Regions from separate parts of the Mesorhizobium argentiipisi genome, predicted to be linked through region 1. Evidence: predicted binding sites of a transcription regulator. Region 1 holds the regulator's gene; each other region holds the start of a gene.
What was found. The regulator LexA, encoded in region 1, represses DNA repair genes until DNA is damaged. The targets are predictions, from matches to a motif close to TGTTCNNNNTGTGTTCNG.

Region 1 (10,005 bases):
ATTCGCCTCCTCGTCTCCTGCCGCCATGAAGATGATCGACTTCATCGCCAGCGGCGGCAAGCGGCACTATGCCATGCCGCCGTTGAGGGGCGGTGACGGCGACGACAATGATGGCGATGACGAGGGCTGAGCCCGCCGAAACACGGCTTGTACTCCCGCCCGGCTCCAAGGTCGGCATTGTCGCCGGCGGCGGCAGCTTGCCGGTCGAAGTGGCGGAGGGGCTGAAGCGGCAGGGACATTCGCCTTTCATCATCATGGCCGAAGGCGAAGTCGATCGCGACGCGGATTTCGCAGGGTACGAGCAGGCGACGCTCGCGCTGGAAGATGTCGGCTCCCTGGTTCCGTTGCTGAAACGCCGGGATATCAACCACCTGGTTTTGGCCGGCGAGATCCGGCGCAGGCCACGGTTGGCCAAGATCCGCCCGACCCTTGGCCTGCTGGCGATAATCCCTTCCGTGGTCATCGCATTGGCGCGCGGCGATGACGGGCTTTTGAAGGTCATCACGCGCGGTTTGGAGAAGCGCGGCATCACGGTCGTCGGCGCGCATGAGGTCGTGCCGGAACTCGTCGCCGGCAGAGGCACGCTGACGGTCACGGCGCCAAAGCAATCGGATTGGCGCGATATCGAGGCCGGCCGCGCGGCGGCCGAGGCCATCGGCGCCCTGGACATCGGACAGGCAGCGATCGCGATCGGCGGGCGGGCGATAGCGCTCGAGGGGGTGGAGGGCACCGCGGCACTGCTCGATCGGACAAGGGAATTGCGCGGCCACGGCAGGCTCGCCGGCAAGACGCGCGGCGTCCTTGTCAAATGCGCGAAGCCCGGCCAGGAATTGCGTGCGGACCTGCCCTCGATCGGTCCGCAGACGGTCGAGGCCGCGCATGCCGCCGGACTGGCCGGCATCGCCCTGGAAGCTGGCCGCTCGCTTATTCTCGAAGGTCCGGAAACGCTGGCGCGCGCCAATGCGCTTGGCCTGTTCATCGTCGGCCTGCCCGCAACGGAGTTGGCCAACGGGGAGCCGGCTAATGGTCTCTGACAAGCCACTCAAGCTCGCGATCGTCGCCGGGGAGGAATCCGGCGATCTGCTCGGCGCCGACATCGTGCGCGCGCTCGAGCGCACGACTGGCCGCAAGGTGCAACTTGTGGGCATTGGCGGCCGGCATCTGCAGCAGCTGGGGCTGACGCCGCTTTTCGATGGCAGCGAGATCGCGCTGATGGGCTTCAGCGCGGTGCTGCGCGACCTGCCACGGCTGATGCGCCGGATCGGCCAGACGGCGGCGATGATCGCGGCCGAGCGGCCCGATTGCCTCGTCACCATCGACAGCCCGGACTTTTCGCTGCGCGTCGCGAAGAAGGTCCGCGCGGCAGCACCGGCCATCCCGATCGTCCACTATGTCTGCCCAAGCGTATGGGCCTGGCGGCCGGGCAGGGCGGTGGCCATGAAGCCGTATGTCGACCATATTCTCTGCATCCTGCCGTTCGAGGTGAAGGCGCTTGCCCGTCTCGGCGGACCGCCGGGCACTTATGTCGGTCACCGGCTGACGCAGGATTCGGGCGTGCTCAGCGCCGCCAAGGCGCAGAGCCAGCCGCGCGATCTCGCCGACGACCGCGTCAAGACGCTGCTGGTGCTGCCTGGCTCGCGCCGTGGCGAGGTCCGACGGCTGATAGAACCCTTCGGCAAGGCGATGTCGGCGCTGCGCCAGCGCGGCCATCGCCTGCGCCTCATCCTGCCGACAGTGCCGCACGTCTCCGGACTGGTAAAGGCGTCGGTCGCGAGCTGGGACGACAAGCCGGAAATCATCACCGAGCCCGAGCGCAAATGGCAGGCCTTCGGCAAGGCCGATGCGGCGTTGATAGCGTCCGGAACGGTGTCGCTCGAGTTGGCGCTTGCCGGTGTTCCGATGGTGTCCTGCTACAAGCTCGACCCTATCGCGCGCCAGCTTCTGCAGCATATGGTGACGACATGGTCGGCGCTGCTGCCCAACCTCATTTCCGACCGCGCGCTGGTTCCGGAGTTTTATGACCAGTATGTCCGCCCGGAAAATCTCGCCAGGCAGTTGGAAGCCTTGTTTGCCGATACAGGCATGCGCGCCTGGCAAAAGGCGGGTTTTGCCGAGATTGCCCGGCGCATGGCGACCGAGCGGCCCTCGGGCGAGATCGCCGCCGAAGTGGTGATGGGGTGTATCAGGAAGGCAGTAGGCAGTAGGCAGTAGGCAGTAGGCAGTAGGCAGTAGGCAGTAGGCAGTAGGCAGTAGGGGCTCTCCTTCTACTGCCTATTGGCTACTCACTATTCCTATCTCTTAGCAATCGGCACGTAATCGCGTTCCGTCGCGCCGGTGTAGAGCTGGCGCGGGCGACCGATCTTCTGGTGCGGGTCCTCGATCATTTCCTTCCACTGGGCGATCCAGCCGACGGTGCGCGCGACAGCGAACAGCACGGTGAACATGGTGGTGGGGAAGCCGAGCGCCTTCAGCGTGATGCCGGAATAGAAGTCGACATTCGGATAGAGCTTCTTTTCGATGAAGTACTCGTCGGTCAACGCGATCTTCTCCAACTCCATCGCGATGTCGAGCAGCGGATCGTCCTTGATGCCGAGCTCGCCCAATACCTCATGCGCGGTCTTCTGCATGATCTTGGCGCGCGGATCGTAGTTCTTGTAGACGCGGTGGCCGAAGCCCATCAGCCGGAACGGGTCGTTCTTGTCCTTGGCGCGGGCAATGAACTCCGGAATGTGATCGACATGGCCGATCTCGCCCAGCATGTTCAGCGCCGCCTCGTTGGCGCCGCCATGCGCCGGACCCCACAGGCAAGCGATGCCGGCGGCGATGCAGGCGAAGGGGTTGGCTCCGGAAGAGCCGGCGAGGCGAACCGTCGAGGTCGAGGCGTTCTGCTCGTGGTCGGCGTGGAGGATGAAGATGCGCTCCATCGCGCGCGCCAGCACCGGATTGATCTTGTACTCCTCGCAGGGCACGGCAAAGCACATGTGCAGGAAATTGGCCGCAAAGCCGAGATCGTTCTTCGGATAAATGAAGGGCTGGCCGATATGGTATTTGTAGGCCATCGCCGCGATCGTCGGCATCTTGGCGATCAGGCGCATCGAGGCGACCATGCGCTGATACGGGTCAGAGATGTCGGTCGAGTCGTGATAGAAGGCCGACAGCGCGCCAACCACGCCGCACATCACGGCCATCGGATGCGCGTCGCGTCGGAAGCCGGTGAAGAAGCGCGACATCTGCTCGTGCACCATGGTGTGGCGCGTCACGCGATAGTCGAAATCCTCCTTCTGCGCCTTGGTCGGCAATTCACCGTAGAGCAGCAAGTAGCAGACCTCGAGGAAGTCGCCATGTTCGGCAAGCTGGTCGATCGGATAGCCGCGATGCAGCAGGATGCCGGCATCGCCGTCGATGAAGGTGATTGCCGACTCGCAGCTTGCCGTCGACGTGAAGCCGGGATCGTAGGTGAAGGCGCCGGTCGTGCTGTAGAGCGCGCCGATGTCGATGACGTCAGGCCCGGTCGACCCGCTTCGCACCTTGAATTCATGTGTCTTGCCGGCGAGCTCGAGCCTGGCGATCGACTCGTGCGCCTTGCCGCCAGATTCCAGTTTTGTCGCAGCTTCGCTCATTCCCAAACTCCTTTATGTTTCCTCATGCCGGCAAGGCAATTCCTGCAAACGACACGTCGAAATCACCGGAATGCGCGAACTCGCCACCGCATTTTAGGAGGTGCGTGCCAGATTGGGCCAAGGCCTAATGTTGCACTGCGAAACACACCTTTCAATGCCAATCTTCTTGGGCCAGTTCGCTCCTAATCGATTTGATCGGCAATCCTCGCCAGGCTTTCCTGGCGGCCGAGCACGGCCAACACGTCGAACACGCCGGGCGAGGTGCTGCGGCCGGTCAGCGCGGCTCTGAGCGGCTGGGCCACCGCGCCGAGCTTGTGTCCGCCGGACTGCGCAAACTCGCGGATCGAAGCCTCCGCCGAAGCGGCGGTCCAGTCGCCTTGGATGGAAGACAACGCGCCATGCGCGCCGCGCAGAATCGCGCGCGCACCCACGCTGAGCAAGCCCGCCGCCTTCTCGTCGAGCGGCAAGGGCCGCTCGGCGAACAGGAAACCCGCGCCGTCGACCAACTCGACCAGGGTTTTGGCCCGCTCCTTGAGGCCGGGCATGGCGGCAAGCAGCTGTGCCTTGCGCTTGTCGTCGAGCTTTGCTGCGAGCGCCGGGCCGCCTTCGAGATAGGGCAGAGTAGCGACGAAGATGTCGAACAGCGCGCGATCGTCCATCTTGCGCATATGCACGCCGTTCAGCGCCTCGAGCTTGGCGAAATCGAAGCGGGCAGCGCCCTTGTTGACGTCGCCGATGTCGAACCAGGCGATCATGTCCTTGATCGACATCACTTCGTCGTCGCCATGGCTCCAGCCGAGCCGCGCCAGATAATTGAGCAGGGCCTCCGGCAGATAGCCCATGGCGCGATAGGCCTCGACGCCGAGCGCGCCGTGCCGCTTCGACAGCTTGGCGCCGTCGGCGCCGTGGATCAGCGGGATGTGCGACATCGACGGCACGGCCCAGCCCATGGCATTGTAGATCACCGTCTGGCGCGCGGCGTTGGTCAGATGATCGTCGCCGCGGATGATATGCGTGACGCCCATGTCGTGGTCGTCCACGACGACGGCATGCATATAGGTCGGGTTGCCGTCCGAACGCAGGATTATGAAGTCGTCGAGATCCTTGTTGGGAAATCGCACCTCGCCCTGCACGCGGTCCTGCACAACCGTCTCGCCCTCGGTTGGCGCCTTGATGCGGATTGCGCCCTTGACGCCTGCCGGAGCCTCGGACGGGTCGCGGTCGCGCCACTGGCCATTGTAACGCGGCGGCAGGCCTTTGGCTCTAGCTGCCTCGCGCATCGCCTCCAGCTCTGCCGGCGTCTCATAGCTGTAATAGGCCTTGCCCATGCGCACGAGTTCCTCGGCCACCTCGCGATGGCGCGGCGCGCGCTCGAATTGCGAGACGGCGTCGCCGTCCCAGGCAAGGCCAAGCCAGGTCAATCCGTCGAGAATGGCCGCCGTGGCGGCCTCTGTGGAACGCTCGCGATCGGTGTCCTCGATGCGCAGCAGCATCGTGCCGCCGGTGTGCTTGGCATAAAGCCAGTTGAACAGCGCCGTGCGCGCCCCGCCAATATGCAGGTAGCCTGTAGGCGAGGGGGCAAAACGTGTGACGACCTTGTCGGACATTGAATTCTCGAAGAAGCACTGAAACGACATATTTCGCGCGGGCTTTCGCGCGGTCGGCGTTCATGTAGCATAGGCGGTCTGGGGCGCAAGGGGCAGACCCGATGGCTGGACGTGGCCGGGGTGCGGAGGAGGGCGGGGAAACGACAGCTGGCGTCAGCGAGCGCCTGATGTTTGCCCGTGCCGCGCCCGCCGAAGAAGCGCCGCTTTCGCTTCCGGAGCTCCATCCACCCGCCGAGCTACCGCCGCCCGGTGGTGGTGCGCTGCAGCCAGCCTCGCCAACAGCTATCGCCGACAGGATCCGCAAACAGCTTGGCCGCGTTTCGCTTCCCGCACTGCGCCGAAGCGTTGCGGTCGCTGCCGCCACCGAGCTCGACCGTGGCGTCGGCTTTCTGCTGGTGCCGGTGTTCCTGGCAGCCGGCGTGATCTACTATTTTTCGCCGAGCACCGAGCCGGACCTCTACAGGCCGCTTGCGGCGGTCGCTCTTATGGCTGTCTGCGCGGCGGTGTCGCGCTCCTGGCAGAGAACGCATCTTCTCTTCATGGCGACACTTTTCTGCGCCCTGGGCTTTCTCGCGGCCAAAGTGGAGACCTGGCGGATGGCGACCCCGATGCTTGGGTCCGAAATCCAGACACGGCTGACGGGCCGCCTCGTCATCGCCGAAGCGATGGCCAACGGCCGCGTCAGGCTGACCATCGATCTGATTTCAACGGAGCATCCGAAGCTGCGTTACGCGCCGGAGCGCGTCAGGCTGTCAGCGCGCAGGATCCCGCCCGGCATGACGGCCGGATCGATGCTGACAGGCTATGCCAAGCTGTTGCCCCCGACGGGCCCGGTTCGGCCGGACAGCTACGACTTTTCCTTCGACAGCTACTTTGCCGGCATCGGCGGCAGCGGCTTTTTCCTGGGCGATCCGAAGCTGATTGCGCCAGTGGAGGCACCCTTTGGCGCGCGTGTCGCATCGGCAGTCGAAAACGCGCGTGAAGGGATCGCCGATCACATCAGGAGCAGCATCGGCGGGTCCGAAGGCGAGATCGCGGCGGCGCTGATCGTCGGCGTGCGCGCCGGCATTCCGGAAGCGATCAACGAGTCGATGCGGCGCACCGGCATCTACCACATCATCTCGATCTCGGGCCTGCACATGGCGCTGGTCGCCGGCACGATCATGGTGCTTCTACGCGGCGCCTTCGCGCTGTTTCCGGATTTCTCGTCGCGCCGGCCGGTGAAGAAATATGCCGCTGGAATCGCGCTAATCTCGATCGCCGCTTACCTCGTCATCTCCGGCATCGTGGTGGCGGCCGAGCGAAGCTTCATCATGCTCGCCGTAATGCTCGCCGCCGTGCTCTTCGACCGCGCGGCGCTCACCATGCGCAACCTGGCGATCTCGGCCATCGCCGTCATCCTTGTCTCCCCACACGAAGTGGTCGGCCCGAGCTTCCAGATGTCCTTTGCCGCCACCGCCGCCCTGGTCGGCGCCAATGCGGGCTTTGCGGACTACCGCGCCGGCAAAACGACGGCGCCCCCGGCAAAGCGTTCGTTCTTAAGGTTCCTGTCGCGAAAATTGGCGGTTGGCGTGGGCGGCGCCGCCGTGACGTCGCTCATCGCGGGGAGCGCGACATTGCTGTTTGCGATCTGGCATTTTCAGCGCGTCTCGCCACTAAGCCTGCTCGCCAATCTGGCGGTCATGCCCATCGTCTCGCTGATCGTCATGCCGTTCGCGGTGTTGAGCGCGCTGGCCATGCCCTTCGGCTTCGACGGGCCGTTCCTCTATGTGATCGGCAAAGGCCTGACGGCAATGATCGCCATCTCGGCATGGATCTCCGAGCGCTCACCGGTGGACGCCGTCGGGCTGATCTCGATCCAGTCGGTGCTGCTGGCGACGATCGCGCTGGTCATCGCGACGATGGCCACCACCTGGCTAAGGCTTGCCGCCGTTCCCTTCGCGCTCGCCGCGCTGCTGGCCATTCCGCATGTCCGCACGCCGGACGTGCTCATTTCCGAAGACGCGCATCTGGTGGCGATGCCGATCGGCGGCGGCGAGCTTGCCGTCAATCGCGCACGCTCCAACGAGTTCACCACCGACAACTGGAAACGGGCGCTGAAAGCGGAGGACATCGTGCCGCCGGAGACGTTCGACAAAGATGCGATGGACATCGCCGACCCCGTCGACCTGCCGCCCGGCTCGCCCTTCTACTGCACAGGTGATCTCTGCATCGGCCGGCATCCATCCGGCGCCATCGTCGCGCTCGCCAAAAACCGCGACAGCGCCCGGCCGGCCTGCGGCTTCGCCGACCTCATCGTCATCAACGACGCCACGGCCTACAATCCCTGCCGCGATCCGCGCGTGCTTGTCGTCACCAAGCGGCAACTGGCGCGCGACGGCAGCGCCGCTGTTTTCTTCGATGCGCAATCGTCAACCGCGCGGCCAACTATTCGCTACGCGGTCGAAGAACCATATCGACCCTGGCACGAGCAGCGGAAATACGCGCGCGAGGCGAGGGGCCTGCCACCCTATCAACGCCCGGAAAAGCCGGCGGCCGCGCCGCAGCCGACAGAATAATGTCACGCAAGGCCGGTGAAAGCTGCTACGCAGTTCTGCTCAATAACGGCGGATCAGCCCGACAAGTTTGCCCTGAACCTTGACCCGGTCCGGTCCGAAGATTCGGGTTTCGTAGGCAGGGTTGGCCGCCTCCAGCGCGATCGAGGCACCCTTGCGGCGGAAGCGCTTGAGCGTCGCTTCCTGGTCGTCCACCAGCGCCACCACGATCTCGCCCGGGCTTGCCGTGTTGGCATTGCGGATGATGACGGTATCGCCGTCGAAAATACCCGCCTCGATCATCGAGTCGCCCTTGACCTCCAGCGCATAATGCTCGCCGCCCGCGATCATGTCCGGCGGCACTGTGATCGAATGCGTCTGGTGCTGGATGGCGTCGATCGGCACGCCGGCGGCGATGCGGCCCATCACCGGAATGGACACGGCGGAGCCGGCATCGTCGTCATTGCTTGGCGCCGGGGTGCGCGACGGCGCCGCCGGCTTCACCTGACGGCTGAGATTGTTCTGGCCCAGGCTGCCCTGGATGACGCTCGGCGAAAACTTCTTCGCCGCATTGAGGCCGGGGGCGATCGAGTCGGGCAGACGCAGCACTTCCAGCGCGCGCGCCCGGTTCGGGAGCCGGCGAATGAAGCCGCGTTCCTCCAGCGCCGTGATCAGCCGGTGGATGCCAGACTTGGAGGCGAGGTCGAGCGCTTCCTTCATCTCGTCGAAAGACGGCGGAATCCCGCTTTCCTTCAGCCTTTCGTGGATGAACATCAGAAGTTCATGTTGTTTGCGCGTCAGCATGGCGGCCCCCACGGGTTCTGAAACCAGAATCAGAAAAAACAAACCCAGAACAAACACTATCTGTTCCAGTTGTGTTCCGCAACCGTTTAAAGTTTAGTGAATTTGTTGACGTTTTGTTCAGCGTAACATCAGCACGCTGCATTCGGCGCCAGTCTCTGCAGCCGGCGCGAAGGGCTCGCGCACGATCAGGCCGTTGGCCTCGGCGAGCATTCTGAGCATCGAGGAGTCCTGGATGCCGAAGGGAGTCGCGATCAGGGCGCCGGCTTCCTCGCGCACGGAGGCGCGCACATAGTCCTGCCTGACGTCGTTGGCCTGCATCGCGGCGCCCAACCGGGCCGTTCGCAGGTCCTGCCGGTGGTCGCGGCCGCCGAGCCGGGCAAGCATCGGCTTCAGGAAGAGTTGCGAGCAGACGATGCTGGCTACCGGATTGCCGGGCAGGCCGATGCAGCGGATATTGCCAAGCCGGCCAAACATCAGCGGTTTGCCGGGGCGCATGGCGATCTTCCAGAAATCGAGCTTCATGCCTTCGCCGGTCAGAACGTCGTGGATCAGGTCGTGATCGCCGACCGAGGCGCCGCCGAGCGTGACGATGACGTCGGCGTTCGCCTCGACCGCTTTCCGCACCAGCGCGGCGATTGCCTCCTTGCGGTCGGCAGCGATGCCGAGATCGAGCACGCGCGCGCCGACCGATTGGGCGGCGGCGGCAACCCCATAAGCATTCGATGAAATGATCTGGTCGGGGCCGAGCGTGCTGCCCGGCGGCAGCAATTCATCGCCGGTGGCGATGATCGCGACCAGCGGCCGGCGCACGAGGTTCAAGGCAGGATGGTTGGCCGAGGCCGCCAGCGAAAGGGCCGCCGCGTCGAGCACGCGGCCCTTTTCGAGCAGCACGTCGCCCTGAACGAAGTCGAGCCCGCGGCGGCGCACATTGCGTGCTTGCGCGGTCGGTTGGGTCACCTCGATCCTGCCATTGCCGAGATCGCGGACGTTTTCCTGGATGACGATAGTGTCAGCGCCTTCAGGCAGTGGCGCGCCGGTGAAGATGCGCACGGCCTGGCCTTCGCGGACGGTTCCGGAAAAGCCCCGCCCGGCAGGCGCCATGCCTATGACCTCGAGCTGCGCCGGCGCCGCGGCAACATCGGCGGAGCGCACGGCGTAGCCGTCCATCGCGGAGGCGTTAAAGGGCGGCTGCGTGCGCAGCGCGACAACCGGTTGCGCCAGGACCCGACCGGCCGCGTTCGCCAGCGGAACGCTCTCGCCCGGCAATGGCGTCGCGTCGTCGAGCAAGCGTTCGAGCGCTTCGGCGACCGGAACCAAAGCCATCAGGCATCCACCTTGTAGTCGCCGGACTTGCCGCCGGTCTTCTCGACCAGCCGGATACCGGAAATCACCATGCCGCGATCCGCCGCCTTGGCCATGTCGTAGATGGTGAGGCAGGCG
Region 2 (10,005 bases), on a different contig from region 1:
AACGTGCCAGGCTGCTTGCCCATCACGACCAGCACACCACGCCCGAGGACCAGCTCACCGGCTACAAATGGACCTTCGCCTTCGGCGCGACGCCGTTTCCGGCGATCATGCCGATCGGCCCGCATCCGAGGGATGCGGGCGCCAGGGCGGCGAAGGACAAACGGGCGTTGCCGGCGTAGCGGAGCGTCACGCCGCCTTCGCTTCTTCCTGGGGTCCGGCGAGATCGTCGCGCGCCTTGCGGGCAAGTCTCTTGGCCGAGCGTTTCGGGCTGTCGCCGAACAGGTCGGCGGCATCGGCAAGACAGGCTTTGATCAGGCTCTTTTCGGAGCGCTTCAACAGCTTGCGCAGAAGCCCGGTCTCGTCGGCGGGGCCGAGCGGCTCGCCTTCGGCATCGAGCAGCGCGCGCATGACGAAGACGTCGTGCAGCTCGCCGAGCTCTTCGCCGAGCTTGTCGACCGCCTTGCGGCGGCCCTTGATCGGCGTCGGCCATAGGCGGCCGAGCAGCGACAGATGCATGCTGTGCGTCTTGGCCGCCTTGCGCAGATCGTGGAAATCGTCGGCCTCGCCGCGCGAGCCGGCCTTGTCCAGCGCCTTCCTGGCGCGCCGCAAGGCGGCGCGGGCGCCCTCGGCCAGGATGTCGGCGGCCTGCTCGGGCTGATCGGGCAAGGCCAGCCTGTCGATGCGTTCGAGGCCTTCCCGGCAGGCAGCTATGGCCGCATTGATGGCGGCGTCGAGGCCGGGACCGGCATGGAGCTCGTGCTGGCGCAGCACCAGCCGTTCGCGCACGGGGTGGAGACCGCCCCTTGTGGATTGTTCCGGAAAGGCGTCGGCCAGACGGTCGATGGTTTCGATGAGAGCGGTCGCCTCGCGTGGACCGGCAAGCAGTGCCGACACCTGCTTATAGCATTCGTTCTCGGTCTGGCAGAACGGTTCGTCCCCGGAACGAACCAAGCGCAGCAAGGCGCGCACGTTCTTCAGCCGCTTGCGGCATTTGTGCAGCCCCTGCTCCGGCTTCTCGCGCGCCATTTCAAGATGGCCGAGCGCCTTGCCGATCTCGTCGGCCAATATGCGCCTGACCTCACCGCTCAGAGGCAAGCGCGGATCGATGCGGAAACTCATGCGGCGATCTCCGGAATCCCCCCGAGGGCCAGCGACGCGTTGTAGAACCTCGACTCGCCGGTGACCTCGCGACCGAGCCAGTCGGGCAGCATTTCGTCAGATACGTCCTCCGGCGTCTCCAGCTCCGCGATCACCAAACCCGCGAGCTTTCCGCCGAAAACATCGACTTCATAGAGATAGCCGCGGTGTCTAACATGGTGGCGTGTCTTCTCGATGACACGTCCGACGGCAAAGGCCATCAATTCCTCGGCCTCGGCAAGCGGGATGGAATATTCGAATTCGTCGCGCTCGCGCGCCCTGTCGCCGAACTTCAGCGTCAGCTTGGCGGAGCGCCCGTCGCTGATGCGCACACGCACCGTGCGACCGGGCTGTGCCGCCACATAGAACTGGCGAATGCGGATATCCGCCTCGACCTCATCGCGCCAGGCGGGATTGGAGACCAGGAACTTACGCTCGACTTCCTTGCCCATGGCCGCGCACTAAAGCCTGTGAGGGTCGCGAAGGCAAGCCGACTCAGCTGTCGATTTGACTTTAATCAATCGATTGATTAAATACGAACGTATGAACAAGCAGCCACACGCCAAGAAGCATCAGCGCGAAGCCACCACCGCCGACCAAACGCGCGCGGCGCTGGTGCATGCGGCGCTCAAGCTGTTCGGACGGCAGGGTTTCGATGGCACCTCGACGCGCGAGATCGCGGCCGAGGCCAAGGCCAATATCGGCTCGATCGCCTACCATTTCGGCGGCAAGGAAGGCCTGCGCGCCGCCGCCGCCGACTTCATCGTCGAAACCATCCAGGGCATAGCCGGCCAGGCGCTGGGCGCGACCCAGGCGGCCGCTCCGGCAAACCCGGACGCTGCGAGAGCACAGCTTTTCGCGGCACTTGAGCGGATGGTAGGCTTCGTCGTGGCCAGTCCGCAGGCCGGCGAGATCGTACAATTTGTACTTCGCGAACTCTCGCATCCGACTGCCGCGCTCGACCGTATATATGCCGGCGTGTTCGAGCCGACGCACCGGCGGCTGTGCCAGATCTGGGAGCAGGCGACCGGCGAACCGGCCGAGAGCGAAGCGACCAAGCTCACCGTTTTCACGTTGATCGGCCAGGCCATCTATTTCCGCATCGGCCGCGAGGCGGTGATGCGCCGGATGGGCTGGCGCGGAATCGGCAATGAAGAGGCCGCCAAGGTGGTGGCGGTCACGACCGACAATCTCAGGGCAATGCTGGCGGCGCGCGCTGCGCGCGCCGGCAAGAAGGGCAAATCATGAGCTTTCTCTGTTCGCTGCCGCTCGCCGCCCAGCTGTTCGGCGCCTGCGCGCCGGCAGCCCCGCTCGCGGTCGGCTATGTCGAAGGCGAATATGTGCTGATGGCGCCGATCGAAGTGGCGCAGGTGGCGACAGTGACGGTCAGGCGCGGCGACCGCGTCGAGATCGGCGCGGCTGTGGCGACGCTGGAAGATGCCGACGCCAAGATCGAGGTGGCGCAGGCGAAAGCTGCGCTTGCGCAGGCCCAGGCGCAGCTTGCCGACCTGCAGGTCGGCAAGCGTCCCGAAGAAATCGCCGTCCTCAAGGCCGAGGTCGACATGGCCAAGGCCCAGGCCGCCGACGCCAAGCGCAAATACGACCGCGCCAGCGACCTCTACAAGCGCGGCACCGGCACCCAGGCCGATTACGACACCGCCTCGGCCTCGCTCGAGACCGCCAACGCCCAGGTCGGCCAGGCGGAGGCCAATCTCGCCGTCGGCAATCTGCCGGCGCGGGCCGAGACCATCAAGGCCGCCGACAACCAGGTCAAGCAGGCGCAGTCGACCTTGCGGCAGGCCGAGTGGCGGCTGTCGAAGCGGGTTCTGACCGCGCCCTCGCCCGGCCGCGTCAACGACGTCATCCGCAATCCCGGCGACACGGCCGGGCCGACCGCGCCGGTGATCTCGATGCTGCCCGACGGCGCCGTGAAGCTTAGCGTCTATGTGCCCGAAAACGCTTTTTCGTCGGTCAAGCTCGGCACCGAGCTCAATGTCCATTGCGACGGCTGCGTAGCAGGGCTGAAGGCGCGCGTCAGCTACGTCTCGCCCGATCCCGAATTCACGCCGCCGGTGATCTATTCGCTCGAGAACCGGCAGAAGCTGGTCTATCTCGTCGAGGCCCGGCCGGAGGGCAATGCTGGACCCTTGCAGCCCGGCCAGATCGTCGATGTCGACTTGGCCGACATCGGGGCGGATCTCGGGCAATGAACGTCGTCGACGTTCGCGGCCTGGTCAAGCGCTTCGGCGACAAGACCGTCGTCGACCATGTGACGATGACGGTCGCCGAAGGCGAGATCGTCGGCTTCCTCGGGCCGAACGGCTCGGGCAAGACGACGACCATCCGCATCATGTGCGGACTTTTGACGCCGGACGAGGGAGACGGCACGGTGCTCGGCTTCGACATCCGCACCGACGCGCTCAGGATCAAGCGCGAAGTCGGCTACATGACGCAGAAATTCTCGTTCTACGAGGACCTGACGATCGGCGAGAACCTCGAATTCGTGGCGCGGCTCTACCGGCTGAAGCCGGTCGAGGAGTATGTCTCGCGCACGCTTCAGGATCTCGGCCTGACGAGCCGCCGCAACCAGCTCGCCGGCACGCTTTCCGGCGGCTGGAAGCAGCGGCTGGCGCTGGCTGCCTGCATCATGCACGAGCCGAAGCTGCTTCTGCTCGACGAGCCGACAGCGGGTGTCGATCCCAAGGCGCGGCGCGAGTTCTGGGACGAGATCCATCGCCTCGCCGGCGGCGGGCTGACCGTGCTCGTCTCCACCCATTACATGGACGAGGCCGAGCGCTGCCACCGCATCAGCTACATCTCTTACGGCAAGATGCTCACCACCGGCACGGTGGACGAGGTGGTGAAGAATGCCGGGCTGACCACTTTCGTGCTGCAGGGGCCGCGGCTCGATCAGGTGGCCCAAGCGCTGCAAGGCCGGCCCGGCGTCGACCAGGTGGCGCCGTTCGGCGCGACGCTGCACGTCGTCGGCTCCGACAAGGCGGCGCTCGAAAAGGCGCTCGCCGATGTCGAGAAGGAGCATAAGGGCGTCACTGTGAAGCCCGGCGAGACCAGCCTCGAGGACGTGTTCATCCAGTTCATGTCCGGATCGAAGGACAATATGGCATGAACGATGGCATGAACGCGGTCTTCTCCTTCGCCAGGCTGGGCGCGCTGCTGACCAAGGAATTCATCCAGATGCGGCGCGATCGCATCACCTTCGCCATGATGCTGGGCGTGCCGCTGATCCAGCTGGTGCTGTTCGGCTATGCGATCAACAACGACCCGAAGAGCCTGCCGGCCGCGCTCGTGGCGACCAGCAGCGATTCTTACACGCGGGCGATGGTCTCGGCGCTGCAGACAACGGGCTACTACCGCTTCGACCATGTCGCGCAAAGTGCCGAGGAAGCCGAATTCCTGATGGCGCGCGGCGACATCTCCTTCGTCGTCACCATCCCCGCCGATTTCGCGCGCCGCGTCGAGCGCGGCGACAACCCGCAGATACTGATCGAGGCCGACGCCACCGACCCGGCGGTGGCCAGCGGCGCCATCTCGACGCTCAGTACCGTCGCCGGCCAGGCGCTGCTCAGGGCGCAGGGCACGCAGGAAACGGCCAAGGAGGCGGCGCGCGGCCAGCTCGATGTCGTCGTGCACCGGCGCTACAACCCTGAAGGCATCTCGCAATACAACATCGTGCCCGGCCTGCTCGGCGTCATCCTGCAGATGACGATGGTGATGATGACCTCGATCGCGCTGACGCGCGAGACCGAACGCGGCACGATGGAAAACCTCCTGGCCATGCCGTCGAGCCCGCTGGAGATCATGCTGGGCAAGGTGCTGCCCTATCTGGTGGTGGGCGCGGTGCAGGTGGTGGTGGTGCTAGCCGCGGCGAAGCTGCTGTTTGCCATTCCCTTCATGGGCTCGCTGTCGCTGCTGCTCTCGACCGTGCTGGTGTTCGTGCTGTCGCTGGTGCTGCTCGGCTACACGATCTCGACGATCGCGCGCACGCAGATGCAGGCGCTGCAGCTCACCTTCTTCTTCTTCCTGCCTTCGATCATGCTGTCGGGCTTCATGTTCCCCTATCGCGGCATGCCGGGCTGGGCACAGACTTTCGGCGAGATTTTCCCGCTGACGCATTTTCTGCGCATCACCCGCGCGGTCATGCTGAAAGGGGCGGAGCTTCCGGCGGTGGCGACGGAAGTCGGCTGGCTGGTGGTGTTCGTGGCATTGTTTGCCGGCGTAGCGCTGGTGCGGTTCAGGCGCACGCTGGATTGATCAAAGCGCGGCGGAAAAGGTTTGACGCTGGAGGGACAGCACCTCCCTCTGGCCTGCCGGCCATCTCCCCCGCAAGGGGAGAGATTGGCAGCTCCGCCGACGGCACTTTTCTGCGACGTCGGCGATTGGCGAAAGCGAAGGCGACAGCTGATCTCCCCCCCCTTGCGGGGGAGATGGCCGGCAGGCCAGAAGGGGGTGTAGAGGATCGCGGCGATTACGACTTGCGGGCCACCGCACTCTTCCGCGAAAAATCTACGCCGCCATGATCTCCGAATAGGTGCGGAAATCGACATTGCCGCCGGACAGGATGACGGCCACGCATTTGCCGGCAAGGTCGATCTCGCCGGTAGATAGCGCGGCAAACGCGACGCAGCCGCCGGGCTCGACCACAAGCTTGAGATAAGCCATGGCGTCGCGCATCGCCTGGGCGGCCGCCTTGTCGGAGACGGCGATGGCGCCGGCGAGATTCCGGCGGTTGATCTCGAAGGTGATGGCGCCGGGCTCGGCGGTAAGCAGCGCATCGCAGATCGAGCTATGGCCGGGTTCGTTCGAGACCCGCTCGCCCTTGGCCAGCGAGCGGCGCGTGTCGTCGAAATGCTCGGGCTCGACCGCCCAGACTTGCGTGCGCGGCGAGGCGTCCTTGACGGCGACGGAGATGCCGCTCGACAGGCCGCCGCCGCCGCAAGGGACGACGACGGCGTCGAGGGTCACGCCGAGCGCTTTCGTCTGCTTCATCAGTTCCAGGCCGATCGTGCCCTGGCCGGCAATGATCGCCGGATCGTCGAAGGGCGGCACCAGCATCATGCCCTTCTCGATATAGGGGCGCACGACAGCCATGCGGTCGTCCTTGAAACGGTCGAACGGCACCACTTCGGCGCCCATCTTGCGGACATTGCCGACTTTCAGCGCCGGCGCGTCGGCCGGCATGGCGATGACCGCCTTAACGCCGAACATGGCGGCCGAAGCCGCCACGCCTTGCGCATGGTTGCCGGAAGAGAAGGCCACGACGCCACGGCCGCGCTCTTCCTCGCTGAGCGACGACAGCTTGTTGTAGGCGCCGCGGATCTTGAAGGAGCCCGTGCGCTGCAGCGTCTCGGGCTTGAACAGGATGCGGCCGCCATAGCGCTTGTTGAGCTCCGGTGATTCGATGAGCGGCGTTTCGACGATCAGGCCGGAAAGCCGCTCGGCGGCGGCGCGGATGTCGGAGATGCCGGGCAGGGTGGTCATGGGCGAGGGCCTTGCGAAGAACGGGATCGCCCATGGTGCACGCAAAAGGCCGCGGCGCGCCAACGAAAAAATGTCATGGTTACAAGGTTGGCGATGGTGGCGCCGTCCGCCTTCATCTTCGCCTATGGAGGGCGAAAGCGAAGACCTGGCCTTCCCTGGTGCTTGACCGGCTACTCGTCGCCCTCGACGACCCGCAGCCTGAGCTGACCCGTCTTTGAATCGGCCACCCGCGCGCCGGCTTCCGCCTTGGCTGAACCGCCGCGCGGCGCCTCGGCCTCGCCCTCGGCGAATTCCAGCGCCTCGATCTTCTGGCCGCGCTTGGTCACCTTCGACGTCGAGACCAGGATGTCGTCTATGTCCCGCGCCGCCTGGCCGAAATGCGTCTGCAGCCGGCGCACCCGCTCGTCGACCCGCGCCACATCCTCCATCAGCCGGATGACCTCGCCCTGGATCAGATGCGCCTGCTCGCGCATACGAGCATCCTTGAGGATCGCCTGGATCACCTGTATCGACAGCATCAGGAGCGAGGGCGAGACGATGATGACGCGGGCGCGATGCGCCTTCTGCACCACCGCCTCGAAATTCTCGTGGATCTCGGCGAACACCGATTCCGACGGCACGAACATGAAGGCGGTGTCCTGGGTCTCGCCCTGGATCAGATATTTTTCGGCGATATCGCGGATATGCACCTCGATGTCGCGCCGGAAAGCCTGCGCCGCCGCCTTCTGCATGTCGGCGCCTTCGGCCGCGCGGATGGCGTTCCACGCTTCCAACGGGAATTTTGCGTCGATGGCGAGCATCGGCGCGCCGTTCGGTATCCGCACCAGGCAATCGGGCCGGCTGCCATTGGAGAGGCTCGCCTGGAACTCATAGGCCCCGTGCGGCAGCCCGTCGGCGACGATCGCCTCCATGCGCGACTGGCCGAAGGCACCGCGCGTCTGCTTGTTGGAGAGGATCGCCTGCAGCTGCACGACCTGGCCGGCCAAGGACTGGATATTGCCCTGCGCGGTATCGATCACCGCCAGCCGCTCCTGCAGCTTGGCCAGGCTTTCATGCGTCGACTTGGTCTGCTCGGCCATGCTCTGGCCGAGACGCCCGGTCATGGCGTCGAGCCGTTGGCCCAGCGACTGGGTGAGCTCGGCCTGCCGCGCCCCGAACACCTCGGCGATGGCGCCCATGCGCCCCTGCATCTCGGCTTGCGCCTGCATAATATCGGCCATCCTCGCCTCGGCATCGCGGGCATGGTCGGCGGCTTCGGCGGCCGCCACCGCGCGCGCGCCGGCCGCATGCCACAAGGCGATGACGAGCGCCACGAACAGCACAAGCAGAAGGATTGCGCCGAAAGCCAGCGTCTGGCCAAGCGTGATGGTCGTGGCGCCAAGCCGCGCGATGGGCTCGGAAAGGATGGAGGTCATGTCGTTCATTTGGGCAGCATAACCGATTCGGCCGCGTGGCACAGATCAAAACGTGAACAGGCCAAAGGTGCCCCGGTTGACGCTTGTCAAGCGAGGTCTTAGGTGAGACGCCATGTCGATCAAGCCGCTCATCATCCTTCCCGATCCCGTCCTGCGCCAGGTTTCCAAGCCGGTGGAGCGCGTCGATGTCGATTTGCGCAAGCTTGCCGACGACATGCTGGAAACCATGTATGACGCGCCCGGCATCGGCCTTGCAGCGATCCAGGTCGGCGTGCCGAGGCGGCTGTTGGTCATCGATCTCGCCAAGGAGGGCGAGCCGCCGGAGCCGCATGTCTTCATCAATCCGGAAATCCTCGAAAGCGCCGACCAGCGCTCGGTCTATGAGGAAGGCTGCCTTTCGATCCCCGATTATTATGCCGAGGTCGAGCGCCCGGCTTCGGTGCGTGTGAAATATCTCGACCGCGACGGCAAATTGCAGGAGATGCAGGCGGAAGGCCTGATGGCCACCTGCCTGCAGCACGAGATCGACCATCTCAACGGCGTGCTGTTCATCGACCACATCTCGAAGCTGAAGCGCGACATGGTGATGAGGAAGTTCAAGAAGCTCGCCAAGGACAAGGCGCCGGGCAAGATGGTGGGGTAGAGGGGCATGCCCCTTCGCGTCATCTTCATGGGCACGCCGGATTTTTCCGTGCCGACCTTGCGCGCTATCGCCGAGGCCGGCCACGAGATCGTGGCCGTCTACACCCAGCCGCCGCGTGCCGGCGGACGGCGCGGGCTGGAGCTGACGCCCTCGCCGGTGCAGCACGAGACCGAACGGTTGGGGCTCGAGGTGCGCACGCCGACATCGCTGAAAAGCGAGGCCGAGCAACAGGCCTTCGCCGCCTTGCAGGCCGATGTCGCGGTCGTCGTGGCTTACGGCCTGCTGCTGCCGAAGCCCGTTTTGGACGCGCCGAGGCTGGGCTGCCTCAACGGCCATGCCTCGCTTTTGCCACGCTGGCGTGGTGCAGCTCCCATCCAGCGCGCCATCATGGCCGGCGATGCCGAAACCGGCATGATGATCATGAAGATGGAAGAGGGTTTGGACACCGGACCGGTGGCGATGGTTGAAAAATGCGCCATCGGACCCGATATGACGGCCGGCGAATTGCATGACCGCCTGATGGCGCAGGGCGCATCGCTGATGGTTGAGGCGCTCGCGCAGTTGGGGATAAATTGTCTGACATTTACCCCGCAGGCGGCGGAAGGGGTGACCTACGCCCGAAAGATCGATAAATCGGAGACACGCGTAGACTGGACGCGGCCTTCTGGCGAAGTCCACAATCACATTCGCGGCCTCTCGCCCTTCCCGGGCGCGTGGTGCGAGGTCGAAATTGGCGGTCGCATGGAGCGGCTGAAACTGCTTCGCTCGACGCTCTCGGATGGCGTCGGCGAGTCGGGAGGAATTCTCGATGACCGGCTGACGGTCGCCTGCGGATCGGGCGCGGTCAGGCTGGTCGAAGTTCAACGGGCGGGCGGAAGGCCTGCCGCCGTGCAGGAGTTTTTGCGCGGAGCCAAGATCGCAAAAGGAATGAAACTCACATGAGTATGATGTCGATACGCGCGGCGACGCCGCGGGATCGCGAGGCAATCCGTCTCGTCGAAGAGCATGCCTTTGGCCAGCAGGCGGAAGCCGGCCTGGTCGACGCGCTGGTCACCGGCGGCGACGCCGTCGTCGAGCTGGTTGCAGAGGAAGACAGCCAGGTCGTCGGCCACATCCTGTTTTCCAGGCTTTACGTAGACAATGGCGGCAAGCGTTTCGCGGCCGTCGCGCTGGCGCCGCTGGCGGTCGAACCCTCCTTCCACGGCACCGGCATCGGCGGCGCGCTGATCCGCGAGGCGCATGTGCGGCTCAAGGAAGCCGGCGAGACGCTTGCCGTGGTCCTGGGTGATCCGACCTATTACGGTCGTTTTG
Region 3 (10,005 bases), on a different contig from region 1:
GTGGGTGTGCGCCGGGTTGTGCCGCGAGAACGGCACGCCGGCCTTGGCCAGCGCATGGCGCAGCAGCCGGTCATGGACCCCTGTCGCCTCCATGACGACGAAGTCCCGGCTGGGATCAAGCCCTGCCACATAGGCCGCGATCGCATCGGCCTGGTTGTCGACGCGCCGAAGACGGCCGCTTGTCTCATCAAAAAAGTCCAGCCACTGCTTGGAGATGTCGCAGCCAACATAGTTCTGGGCTATCATGTCCACGCCTCTTCCTGTGGTGCGGGGTCTGCTTGGAACAGCCCCGTGCAACTGTTCAGGTTGATGGTTCACCGGTGGGAAGGGACCGGGCCATGCCACGGCCTGTCCGAAAGGACGACCAGGATCCACTCGGTCTCCTTCCCACTTCAACCATACACCAGAACCAACACACAGGATCCTCGGTTCAAGCCCGAGGATGACTAAGGGAGGGGCCTTTGCGCCAATCTCCAGCGTTCGCGACCACCGCCAGACGGCGGCACACCCGTCAGGACATCGTGTCCAGCTTGCGCTGCATGGCCGCAATCTGCGCCTTCAATTCCTGCAGATCGTCGGATTTCTCTTCCTTCTTCGGCGGCTCGGCAGGGGCCGCGGAATTGCCGCCGGCAGGCGGGAACGGCGTGAACATGCGCATGGCGTTCTGGAACATCTCGACATTGCGGCGCGTCTGTTCCTCGAGCGCCTTGATCGGCGTCTTCATCATGTCGATCGGCGTCTTGCCGAAAGCGCCCTTTAGTTGCTCGCGGAACCGCTCCTGCTCCTTGGAGAAGGCGATCATCGACTGTTCGAGGAAGCTCGGCACGATCATCTGCATCTGATCGCCGTAGAAGGAGATGAGCTGCCGCAGGAACGGGATCGGCAGCATGTTCTGCCCGTCCTTGTTCTCCAGTTCGAAGATGATCTGCGTCAGCACCGGATGGGTGATGTCGTCACCCGTCTTTGCGTCCTGGACCGTGAACTCCTCGCCCTTCTTGACCATCTCGGCCAAGTCCTCGAGCGTCACATAGGTGCTCGTGCCGGTATTGTAGAGCCGGCGATTGGCATACTTCTTGATGACGATCGGGTCGTCTTTTGCGGCCATCCATATCCTCCCCAGGACACCGGCACCTTTAGGAGTAAGCGGCCGGTAACGATTGCGCCCTTTTCGAGGATACGCGCAAAAGCGTCACAATTCCAAGCAGTTTGTGCACTGCGGCATCATTTAATGCTGCATGGCCATGACAAAATCCGCCGCGCGGACAACGGCATGTTACCGCAACCGGCGCACGTTCTGCTTGCCGCGCATGGCGGCCATGCCCATTTCCGGTTTGACTCGGCTGCTTGAACCGGCAAGAAAGTCTCCAAGGATAGCCCCAAACACGACACCTCGAAGTCTGGAGAAGAAAATGTCCGCTTCCAATTCCATCGTCGTCGCCAGCGCCGCCCGCACCGCGGTCGGATCCTTCAACGGCAGTTTCGCCGCCACGCCGGCGCATGAGCTCGGCGCCGTCGTCATCAGGGAATTGCTGGCGCGCGCGAAGGTCGAGGCGGCGGAAGTCGACGAGGTCATCCTCGGCCAGGTGCTGACCGCCGCGCAAGGCCAGAACCCGGCCCGTCAGGCCTCGATCAATGCCGGCCTGCCGAAGGAGACCACGGCCTGGGGCTTGAACCAGGTTTGCGGATCGGGCCTGCGCGCCATCGCGCTCGGCATGCAGCAGATCGCCACCGGCGACGCGAAGGTGATCGTCGCCGGCGGCCAGGAATCGATGTCGCTGTCGCCGCATGCCGAGCATCTGCGCGCCGGCGTCAAGATGGGCGACTACAAGATGATCGACACCATGATCAAGGACGGCCTGTGGGACGCTTTCAACGGCTACCACATGGGCAACACCGCCGAGAACGTCGCCCGCCAGTTCCAGATCACCCGCGAAACCCAGGACGAGTTCGCGCTCGCCTCGCAGAACAAGGCGGAGGCCGCGCAGAAGGCCGGCAGGTTCAAGGACGAGATCGTCGCCTTCACCATCAAGGGCAAGAAGGGCGACACCGTCGTCGACCAGGACGAGTACATCCGCCATGGCGCGACGCTCGACGCCATGACCAAGCTGAAGCCCGCCTTCGACAAGGACGGCACGGTCACCGCTGCCAACGCCTCCGGCATCAATGACGGCGCCGCCGGCGCGCTGCTGATGACCGAGGCCGAGGCTGCAAGGCGTGGGATCACCCCGCTGGTGCGCATCGCCTCCTGGGCGACCGCCGGCGTCGATCCGGCGATCATGGGCACGGGTCCGATCCCGGCTTCGAAGCGGGCGCTGGAAAAGGCCGGCTGGTCGGTCAAGGACCTCGATATCGTCGAGGCCAACGAGGCCTTCGCCGCGCAGGCTTGCGCCGTCAACAAGGGCATGGGCTGGGATCCCTCCATCGTCAACGTCAATGGCGGCGCCATCGCCATCGGCCACCCGATCGGCGCCTCCGGTGCCCGCGTCTTCAACACGCTGGTCTATGAGATGCGCCGCCGCGGGGCCAAGAAGGGCCTCGCCACGCTGTGCATCGGCGGCGGCATGGGCGTCGCCATGTGCGTGGAAGCGCTGAACTGAGCCAATAGCGAATAGGGGGTAGGGAGTAGCGAATAGCGAATAGCGAAGAAAGCGTCGCGCGGCGGGATATCGGACCCCTACTCGCTACTCTCTGTTCGCTCAGACTGTTTTAAAGGGAGGACCACATGAGCAAGGTAGCAATCGTCACGGGCGGATCACGCGGCATTGGTGCTGCGATATCGGTCGCCTTGAAGAACGCCGGCTATTCGGTCGCGGCCAACTATGCCGGCAATGACGAGGCGGCCCTGAAATTCAAGGCCGAAACCGGTATCCCCATCTACAAATGGTCCGTCGCCGACTACGAGGCCTGCGTCGCCGGCATCAAGCAGGTCGAAGCCGATCTCGGTCCGGTCTCCGTGCTGGTCAACAATGCCGGCATCACCCGCGACGCCATGTTCCACAAGATGACGCCCGCGCAGTGGAAGGAAGTGATCGACACCAACCTCTCCGGCGTCTTCAACATGACGCATCCTCTGTGGAGCGGCATGCGCGACCGCAAGTTCGGTCGCGTCATCACCATCTCCTCCATCAACGGCCAGAAGGGCCAGATGGGCCAGGTCAATTATTCGGCCTCGAAAGCCGGCGACATCGGCTTCACAAAGGCGCTAGCTCAAGAGGGGGCTCGCGCCGGCATCACCATCAATGTCGTCTGCCCCGGCTACATCGCCACCGACATGGTCATGGCCGTGCCGGAAAAAGTGCGGGAGTCGATCATCGCTCAGATCCCGGTCGGCCGCCTCGGCGAGCCGGAAGAGATCGCGCGCTGCGTCGTCTTCCTGGCTTCCGACGAGGCCGGCTTCATCACCGGCTCGACGATCACCGCCAATGGCGGCCAGTACTTCGTCTGAGCGAATATCGTTGGCTGCAGCATGCGAAATGCCGGCGGTTTCGCCGGCATTTTTGCAGGTGCTCACTTCGTCCAGCCGGCACTCCGCACGCAGCTCAAGCGACGAGCTTGAATTCGCTTTTCATGACCTGCTTGCGCACACCCGGCTGCGACGGTGCCGGCAGCCTGGCCATTTTCGCGCGGCTGAGACCCGACAGCTTCAGGGCAATCCTGCGCTTGGCGATCGGGTTCAGATTGACGAAACCGAGCACCAGATTGCGCAGGAAGCGTCGCAACGGCGTGCGGGTGAGCGCCATGCCTGTCAGCCTGCCTGCAAGCTCGATCACCTCCTGCGCCGCAGGACGCCGCAGCGTCTCATAGAGATCGAGCTCGCTTTCCGGGCGGACGCCGTTGATCACGTCGCCGAGCAGTTCTCCCAGCACCACGGCATCGATCAGGCCGGTGTTCATGCCCTGGCCGCCGGCCGGACTGTGAACATGGGCGGCATCGCCCATCACGAACAGACGCTCCTCGCGATAGGACTTGGCGATGCGATGATGCACGCGGAAGCGCGAGCTCCATGTCAAGTCGAGCACCCGCACCCGACTGCCGATCGGCCCACGGCTGTCGAGCAAAGCCTGGATGTCGGCAATGCCCGGCTTCTCTGGCGCCTCGTCCATGGTCGCGACGACCCGGTACGATCCATCCGGCAGCGGCGCCACGACGACCAGTCCAGCCGGCGAGAACAGCAACGACACTTCCGTCGGTCCAAGCGGCCAGTCGAGGCGCACATCGGCGAGCATGAAAACGCCGTCATAGGCCTCGCCGTCGAAGCCGATGCCCGCTGCTTCGCGGACCACGCTGCGCATGCCGTCCCCACCGACGACGTAGCGTGCCGAGATCGTCTGTTCACGGCCGTTCTGGACGACTGTGACCTGCGCGCCATCGGCATCTTGCGTCACCATCTTCGCCTCGACGCCGCGATGGACGACACCGCCCAGCTTGCCGATACGTTCTGCGAGCACTTTCTCGGTCAGGTTCTGCGGGATCATCAGCACATAGGGATGTACCGAAGGTAGATCGCTGAAGTCGAGATTCAGCAGCGTCCGGCCGCGGTCGCGGATGGCAAAGTTGTCGAGCTTCAGCCCAAGTTCGACCAGCCTCCCGGCGACGCCAAGTGGCTCAAGCGTTTCCAGCGTCTGTGCATGAACCACCCCGGCGCGCGAGGTGTTGAGGCCCTCGGCGAGACGTTCGACCAGAACGTGGTCGACACCCGCCTGATGAAGGGCGATGGACAATGTGAGGCCGGTCGGACCGGCGCCAATGATTACGACTTCTGTGGTCTCGGGCAACATTTCTTTCTCCATTTATCAACGATCGTTGACTTTTACCCTGAGCACTTGAATTTGTCAACAGTCGTTGATATTCGGAGTTTCATGAGCACGAATCAGCCGAAAAAGCCGAGCAAATCTGAGCGCACCAAAGCGCAGATCCTCGAGGCCGCTAGAGAATTATTCGTCCAGCATGGCTATGATGGGGCCTCGATCCGTGACATCGCGGCCCGCGCTTCGATCGATCCGGCGATGGTGATCCGCTACTTTCACAGCAAGGACGAATTGTTCGCCAGGGCGGCGCTCTTCGACCTGCGACTGCCGGAAACGCAGGTGACCGACCAGGCTTCCATCGGTGACGCAATCATCAGACGCTTTCTGCGCATATGGGAAGGCTCGCCCACCGCCACCGGCATGGTCATTCTCCTGCGCTCGGCGGCGTCGAACGAATTCGCCGCCGAGAAGGTGCGCGACGTATTCGCCAATCAGGTCAGGCCGGTCGTGGCAGCCTTCGGCGACCCTGCCGACGCCGGCCGTCGCGCCGGGCTGGTCGCCAGCCAGTTGCTGGGTCTGGCGACCTGCCGCTATCTGCTGCGGCTGCCGCCTGTCGTGGCCTTGTCGCAAGACGAGATCATCAAGAATGTCGGCCCGGTCCTGCAACGCTACGCTACGGGGGCGGGCGAGATCTGAACCGGTCGCTCCGGGTTCGGGTGCGCGCTGGCCTATCTCGGCGCTTGGCGAAAATGTCCCGTTGCGGGTCGCAAAAGTTAACGTTCTCCGTCTCCCATTGTGTAAAACCCGTTCACAAGCTGTGAATTATCGGTGCGCAAGCTGTGGACAACACCATATGTTGGGTGAACAAAACAAGAAAGTCATCCCATCGCTGATTCGTCGCCGATTCGTTCCGGCTTTGGCCGGAAAGTTAACGGCCGGAGCTTCAATCAGCGCTGCAATGGTTAATCGCCGGTAGGAAAGATCAACAATTTCATAAGTTTGCCTGGTGGGCTCAAACAGCCTGGGACTGTTCACGGCAAAGGTTAACGGCGCTTCGCATCGGGCAGAGGCCAAGCAGGAATCGGGCCAATCTCCAGATTCAGCATGTGGTGAGACTCATCGTCAAACAATCCACATATAGCCGTGAACAAAACCTGAATCAGAACGAGTCACCGATTCGTCGCTGATTCGTTCCAGACTCGTTCCAGCCGTTAAGGGCAGCCGGTTTGGCCGGCTCGTCCATTCCTGGCAGCTCCCAAAAAGAACATTCCGCTTTCGCTCGGCGCCCTAAATCCCTATGTGTCGGCTGTCACACGCGGCGGCGCCGCCGCGCCTCCGACCAAAAGCGGCAGAAACACTTATTTCCGAGCCGATGAACATCCAGCCGAAACACTCCCAGCCGCTGATCCTTTCGGGCCGCGACGTGACGGCCGTGTTGGGTCCCACCAACACCGGCAAGACCCATCTCGCCATCGAGCGCATGGTCGCGCATGGGACCGGCATCATCGGCCTGCCGCTGAGGCTGCTCGCCCGCGAGGTCTATGCGCGCGTCTGCGAGAAGGTCGGTGCCCACAAGGTAGCGCTGATTACCGGCGAGGAGAAGATCGTGCCTGCCGGCGCGAAATATTCGGTCTGCACCGTCGAGGCGATGCCGCGCGAGACCGACGCCGCCTTCGTCGCCATCGACGAGGTGCAGCTCGCCGGCGATCTCGAGCGCGGCCATATCTTCACCGATCGCATCCTGCATCTGCGCGGCCGCCAGGAGACGCTGCTCCTGGGCGCCGCCACCATGCACGGCATTCTGCAGAAACTGCTTAAGGGCGTATCCGTGGTGACGCGGCCGCGGCTTTCGCATCTCGCCTATGCCGGCTCGAAGAAGCTCACCCGGCTGCCGCGGCGGACCGCGATCGTCGCCTTCTCGGCTGACGAAGTCTATGCTATCGCCGAGCTGATCCGCCGCCAGCAGGGGGGTGCTGCCGTCGTGCTCGGCGCGCTCTCGCCGCGCACCCGCAACGCGCAGGTCGAGATCTTCCAGTCCGGCGACGTCGACTATCTCGTTGCTACCGACGCCATCGGCATGGGGCTGAACCTCGACCTCGAGCACGTCGCCTTCGCCCAGAACCGCAAGTTCGATGGCTATCAATACCGCAACCTGACCGCCGCCGAGCTCGGCCAGATCGCCGGCCGCGCCGGCCGCCATCTGCGCGACGGCACGTTCGGCGTCACCGGCCAGGTCGATCCGTTCGACGAGGACCTGGTCAAAAAGATCGAGGCGCATGATTTCGACCCGGTGAAGGTGCTGCAATGGCGCACCGCCGATTTCGACTTTTCCAGCCTGGATGCGCTGAAACGCTCGACCGAGGCCAATGCGCCGGTCGAAGGCTTGACCCGTGCTTTGCCGGCAGTGGATGCGCAGGCCCTGGAGCACCTGTCGCGCGATGGCGACATCCGCGCCTTGGCCACCGGCAAGGAGCGCGTGGCACTGCTTTGGGAAGCCTGCGCGCTTCCCGACTACCGCAAGATCGCGCCGGCGCAGCATGCCGACCTCATCGCCTCGATCTATATGGACCTTGCGCGCCATGGCCATGTCGATGAGAATTACATGGCCGAGCAGGTGCGGCGCGCCGACACGACGGATGGCGATATCGACACGCTGTCGCACCGGATCGCCCAGATCCGCACCTGGACTTTCGTCTCCAACCGACCGGGCTGGCTGGCCGATCAGCTACACTGGCAGGAAAAGACGCGCGAAATCGAAGACAGATTGTCGGATGCGCTGCATGAGCGGTTGACGAAACGCTTCGTAGACCGCAGGACTTCCGTCCTCATGCGGCGCCTTAGAGAAAATACCATGCCTGAAGCCGAAATCAGCCCTACCGGAACCGTCCTCGTCGAAGGCCATCATGTCGGCGAGTTGCAAGGGTTCCGCTTCACCGCCGACCAGAGCGCCGGCGGCGAGGACGCCAAGGCGGTGCGCACCGCTGCCCAGAAGGCGCTCGCGGCCGAGTTCGACGCGCGCGCCGAACGCTTTGCCGCCTGCGCCAATGGCGACCTGGCGCTCGGCTCCGACGGCGTGTTGCGCTGGATCGGCGCGCCGATCGGCACGCTGGTCGCCGGCGACGAGGCGCTGAAGCCGCGCCTGGTCCTGCTTGCCGACGAGCAGCTGACCGGCCCTGCCCGTGACAAGGTCGCGGCGCGCGCCGAGCGTTTCGTCAACTTCCAGATCGAGTCGCTTTTGAAGCCGCTGGTCGACTTGAAGAACGCCGACCAGATCACCGGCATCGCGCGCGGCATCGCCTTCCAGCTGGTCGAGCATTTCGGCCTGATCAATCGCCGCGACATCGCGGAAGAGATGAAGTCGCTCGACCAGGAAGGCCGTGCCGCATTGCGCCGCCTCGGTGTGCGCTTCGGCGCCTACCATGTCTTTGTGCCGGCGTTGATCAAGCCGGCGCCGGCGGGACTGGTGACGCTGCTCTGGGCACTCAAGAACGACGGCAAGGACAAGCCGGGCTTCGGCGACGTGGTGCACGCGCTCGCCTCCGGCCGTACCTCGGTCGTCATCGACCCGGCCTTCGACAAGACCTTTTACAAGCTCGCCGGCTACCGCAATCTCGGCCGCCGCGCCGTACGCGTCGATATCCTCGAGCGGCTTGCCGACCTCATCCGCCCGGCGACCAACTGGAAGCCCGGGCTCGGCCAGCGTCCGGACAGCGCCTATGACGGCCACTCCTTCATGGTGACGCCGCCGATGATGTCGATCCTCGGCGCCACGGCCGACGACATGGAGGAGATTCTGAAAGGTCTCGGCTATCGCTCGGAGGCCAAGCCGGCCGCCGAGGTGAAGGCGAAGCTCGACGCGCTGGACACCGCCGCCCGCGAAGCGGCCGCGGCCAAGCTCGCCGCGGAAGAAGCGGCGCACAGCGCGCAGGCAGCAGAGGCGCAAGCTGCGGCAACTGACACGGTCGCGGAGGCGGTCGAGGGCTCGGAGCCGGCTGCCGCCGAAGCTCCGGCTGAAGCGATCGCGGAAGTGGCAGCGGAACCTGTTGCGGGAGAGCCGGCTGAAGTTCCGGCCGAGGTTACGGAAGAGGCTCCCGCGGTGGAAGACGCCGCAGCGGTGGACATTACGGCAACGCCCCAGTCGCTCGAAAGCGCCGACGCCCTTACCTCCCCCTCGATGGGGGAGGTCGCGGCGCGAAGCGACGCGGGTGGGGGTGGTAGCGCCGACGTTTCCCACGAGGGGGAGGGTAGTGCCGGCGAGGCGCCAGCCGACGCCGAGGAACCAAAACCTGTGCTCCTATGGCGCCAGGCGCGTTTCGACCATCAGCGGCCGCGTCACCGTCATGACAACCGCCGCGACAATCGTCCGCGCGGTGGCCAGCCCGCACGCGAGGCAGGCGCCGGAGGCGGCCAGCCCGGTGACAAGCCGGCGCATGAGGGCGCCGGCAAGCCGCGCTTCGACCGCTCGAAGTTCAAGCCGAGGCCGGATGCAGGCGACCGGCGCGAAGGCAGGCCGCAAGGCGAGCGCCCAGATCGCCACGAGGGGGGCCGCCGCGAGAGCCGGCCCGACTGGAAGGGCAACAGGCAGGACGGCAAGGGCAATGCTCAGAGCGGTAGCAACGCTCCTGGCGGCAAGCCGGCCTTCCAGGGCAAGCCGCGCGAAGAACGCCCGCAGCGCTTCGACCCGGATTCGCCCTTCGCCAAGCTCGCCGCCTTGCGCGACCAGCTGAAGAAATAGGTTCGAGCATGATCCCAAAAAGTGGGAACCGGTTTTCGGGCAAGATCATGCTCCAACAAAGAGACAGCATGATCCCGAACCGAAGGACCGCGTCAGCGAAAAGTGGGAACCGGTTTTCGGATAAGATCATGCTCCAACAAAGCTAGCCGCGATGGTTGGAGAGGGCCGCCAGCGCATCGATAAATGGCTGTTCTTCTCGCGCGCGGTGAAGTCGCGGTCCTTGGCGGCAAAGGTCGTCGTCGCCGGACGCGTGCGCATCAATCGCGACAAAGCAGCGCAGGCCTCGGATCTGGTCAAGCCGGGCGACGTGCTCACCATCACGCTCGAGGGCCGTATCCTGGTCTGGAAGGTGGTGAATTGCGGCATGCGACGCGGCCCGGCCGACGAGGCGCGGCTGCTTTACGAGGACATGTCGCCGGCGCCGACGCCCAAAGGCGACGCGGTTCCGGACGCCATTCCGGCGCTGCGCGAGGCCGGCAGCGGCCGCCCGACCAAACGCGAGCGCCGGCAGACCGACCGTCT

Region 2: a site for LexA is predicted at 8,093-8,110, ahead of O7A05_RS30710 (DNA recombination protein RmuC). Genes of this name have one in related genera too.
Region 3: a site for LexA is predicted at 5,938-5,955, ahead of O7A05_RS30960 (helicase-related protein). Genes of this name have one in related genera too.

Annotation. Positions count from the first base shown of each region.
Region 1 is NZ_JAPYKO010000007.1:181,569-191,573, forward strand. It holds gene lpxA (acyl-ACP--UDP-N-acetylglucosamine O-acyltransferase) at 1-130, shown strand, start outside; gene O7A05_RS13235 (LpxI family protein) at 117-1,034, shown strand; gene lpxB (lipid-A-disaccharide synthase) at 1,024-2,211, shown strand; gene gltA (citrate synthase) at 2,292-3,620, opposite strand; gene gltX (glutamate--tRNA ligase) at 3,803-5,227, opposite strand; gene O7A05_RS13255 (ComEC/Rec2 family competence protein) at 5,329-7,785, shown strand; gene lexA (transcriptional repressor LexA) at 7,825-8,565, opposite strand; gene O7A05_RS13265 (molybdopterin molybdotransferase MoeA) at 8,683-9,888, opposite strand; gene moaC (cyclic pyranopterin monophosphate synthase MoaC) at 9,888-10,005, opposite strand, start outside.
Region 2 is NZ_JAPYKO010000037.1:28,324-38,328, reverse strand. It holds gene O7A05_RS30750 (helix-turn-helix domain-containing protein) at 1-179, shown strand, start outside; gene O7A05_RS30745 (CHAD domain-containing protein) at 187-1,119, opposite strand; gene O7A05_RS30740 (CYTH domain-containing protein) at 1,116-1,589, opposite strand; gene O7A05_RS30735 (CerR family C-terminal domain-containing protein) at 1,681-2,385, shown strand; gene O7A05_RS30730 (HlyD family secretion protein) at 2,382-3,347, shown strand; gene O7A05_RS30725 (ABC transporter ATP-binding protein) at 3,344-4,264, shown strand; gene O7A05_RS30720 (ABC transporter permease) at 4,273-5,409, shown strand; gene O7A05_RS30715 (threonine/serine dehydratase) at 5,662-6,636, opposite strand; gene O7A05_RS30710 (DNA recombination protein RmuC) at 6,807-8,060, opposite strand; gene def (peptide deformylase) at 8,164-8,694, shown strand; gene fmt (methionyl-tRNA formyltransferase) at 8,701-9,636, shown strand; gene O7A05_RS30695 (GNAT family N-acetyltransferase) at 9,633-10,005, shown strand, end outside.
Region 3 is NZ_JAPYKO010000038.1:25,990-35,994, forward strand. It holds gene O7A05_RS30930 (IS110 family RNA-guided transposase) at 1-246, opposite strand, end outside; gene phaR (polyhydroxyalkanoate synthesis repressor PhaR) at 512-1,105, opposite strand; gene O7A05_RS30940 (acetyl-CoA C-acetyltransferase) at 1,410-2,597, shown strand; gene phbB (beta-ketoacyl-ACP reductase) at 2,723-3,445, shown strand; gene O7A05_RS30950 (FAD-dependent monooxygenase) at 3,540-4,778, opposite strand; gene O7A05_RS30955 (TetR/AcrR family transcriptional regulator) at 4,860-5,444, shown strand; gene O7A05_RS30960 (helicase-related protein) at 6,121-9,483, shown strand; gene O7A05_RS30965 (RNA-binding S4 domain-containing protein) at 9,635-10,005, shown strand, end outside.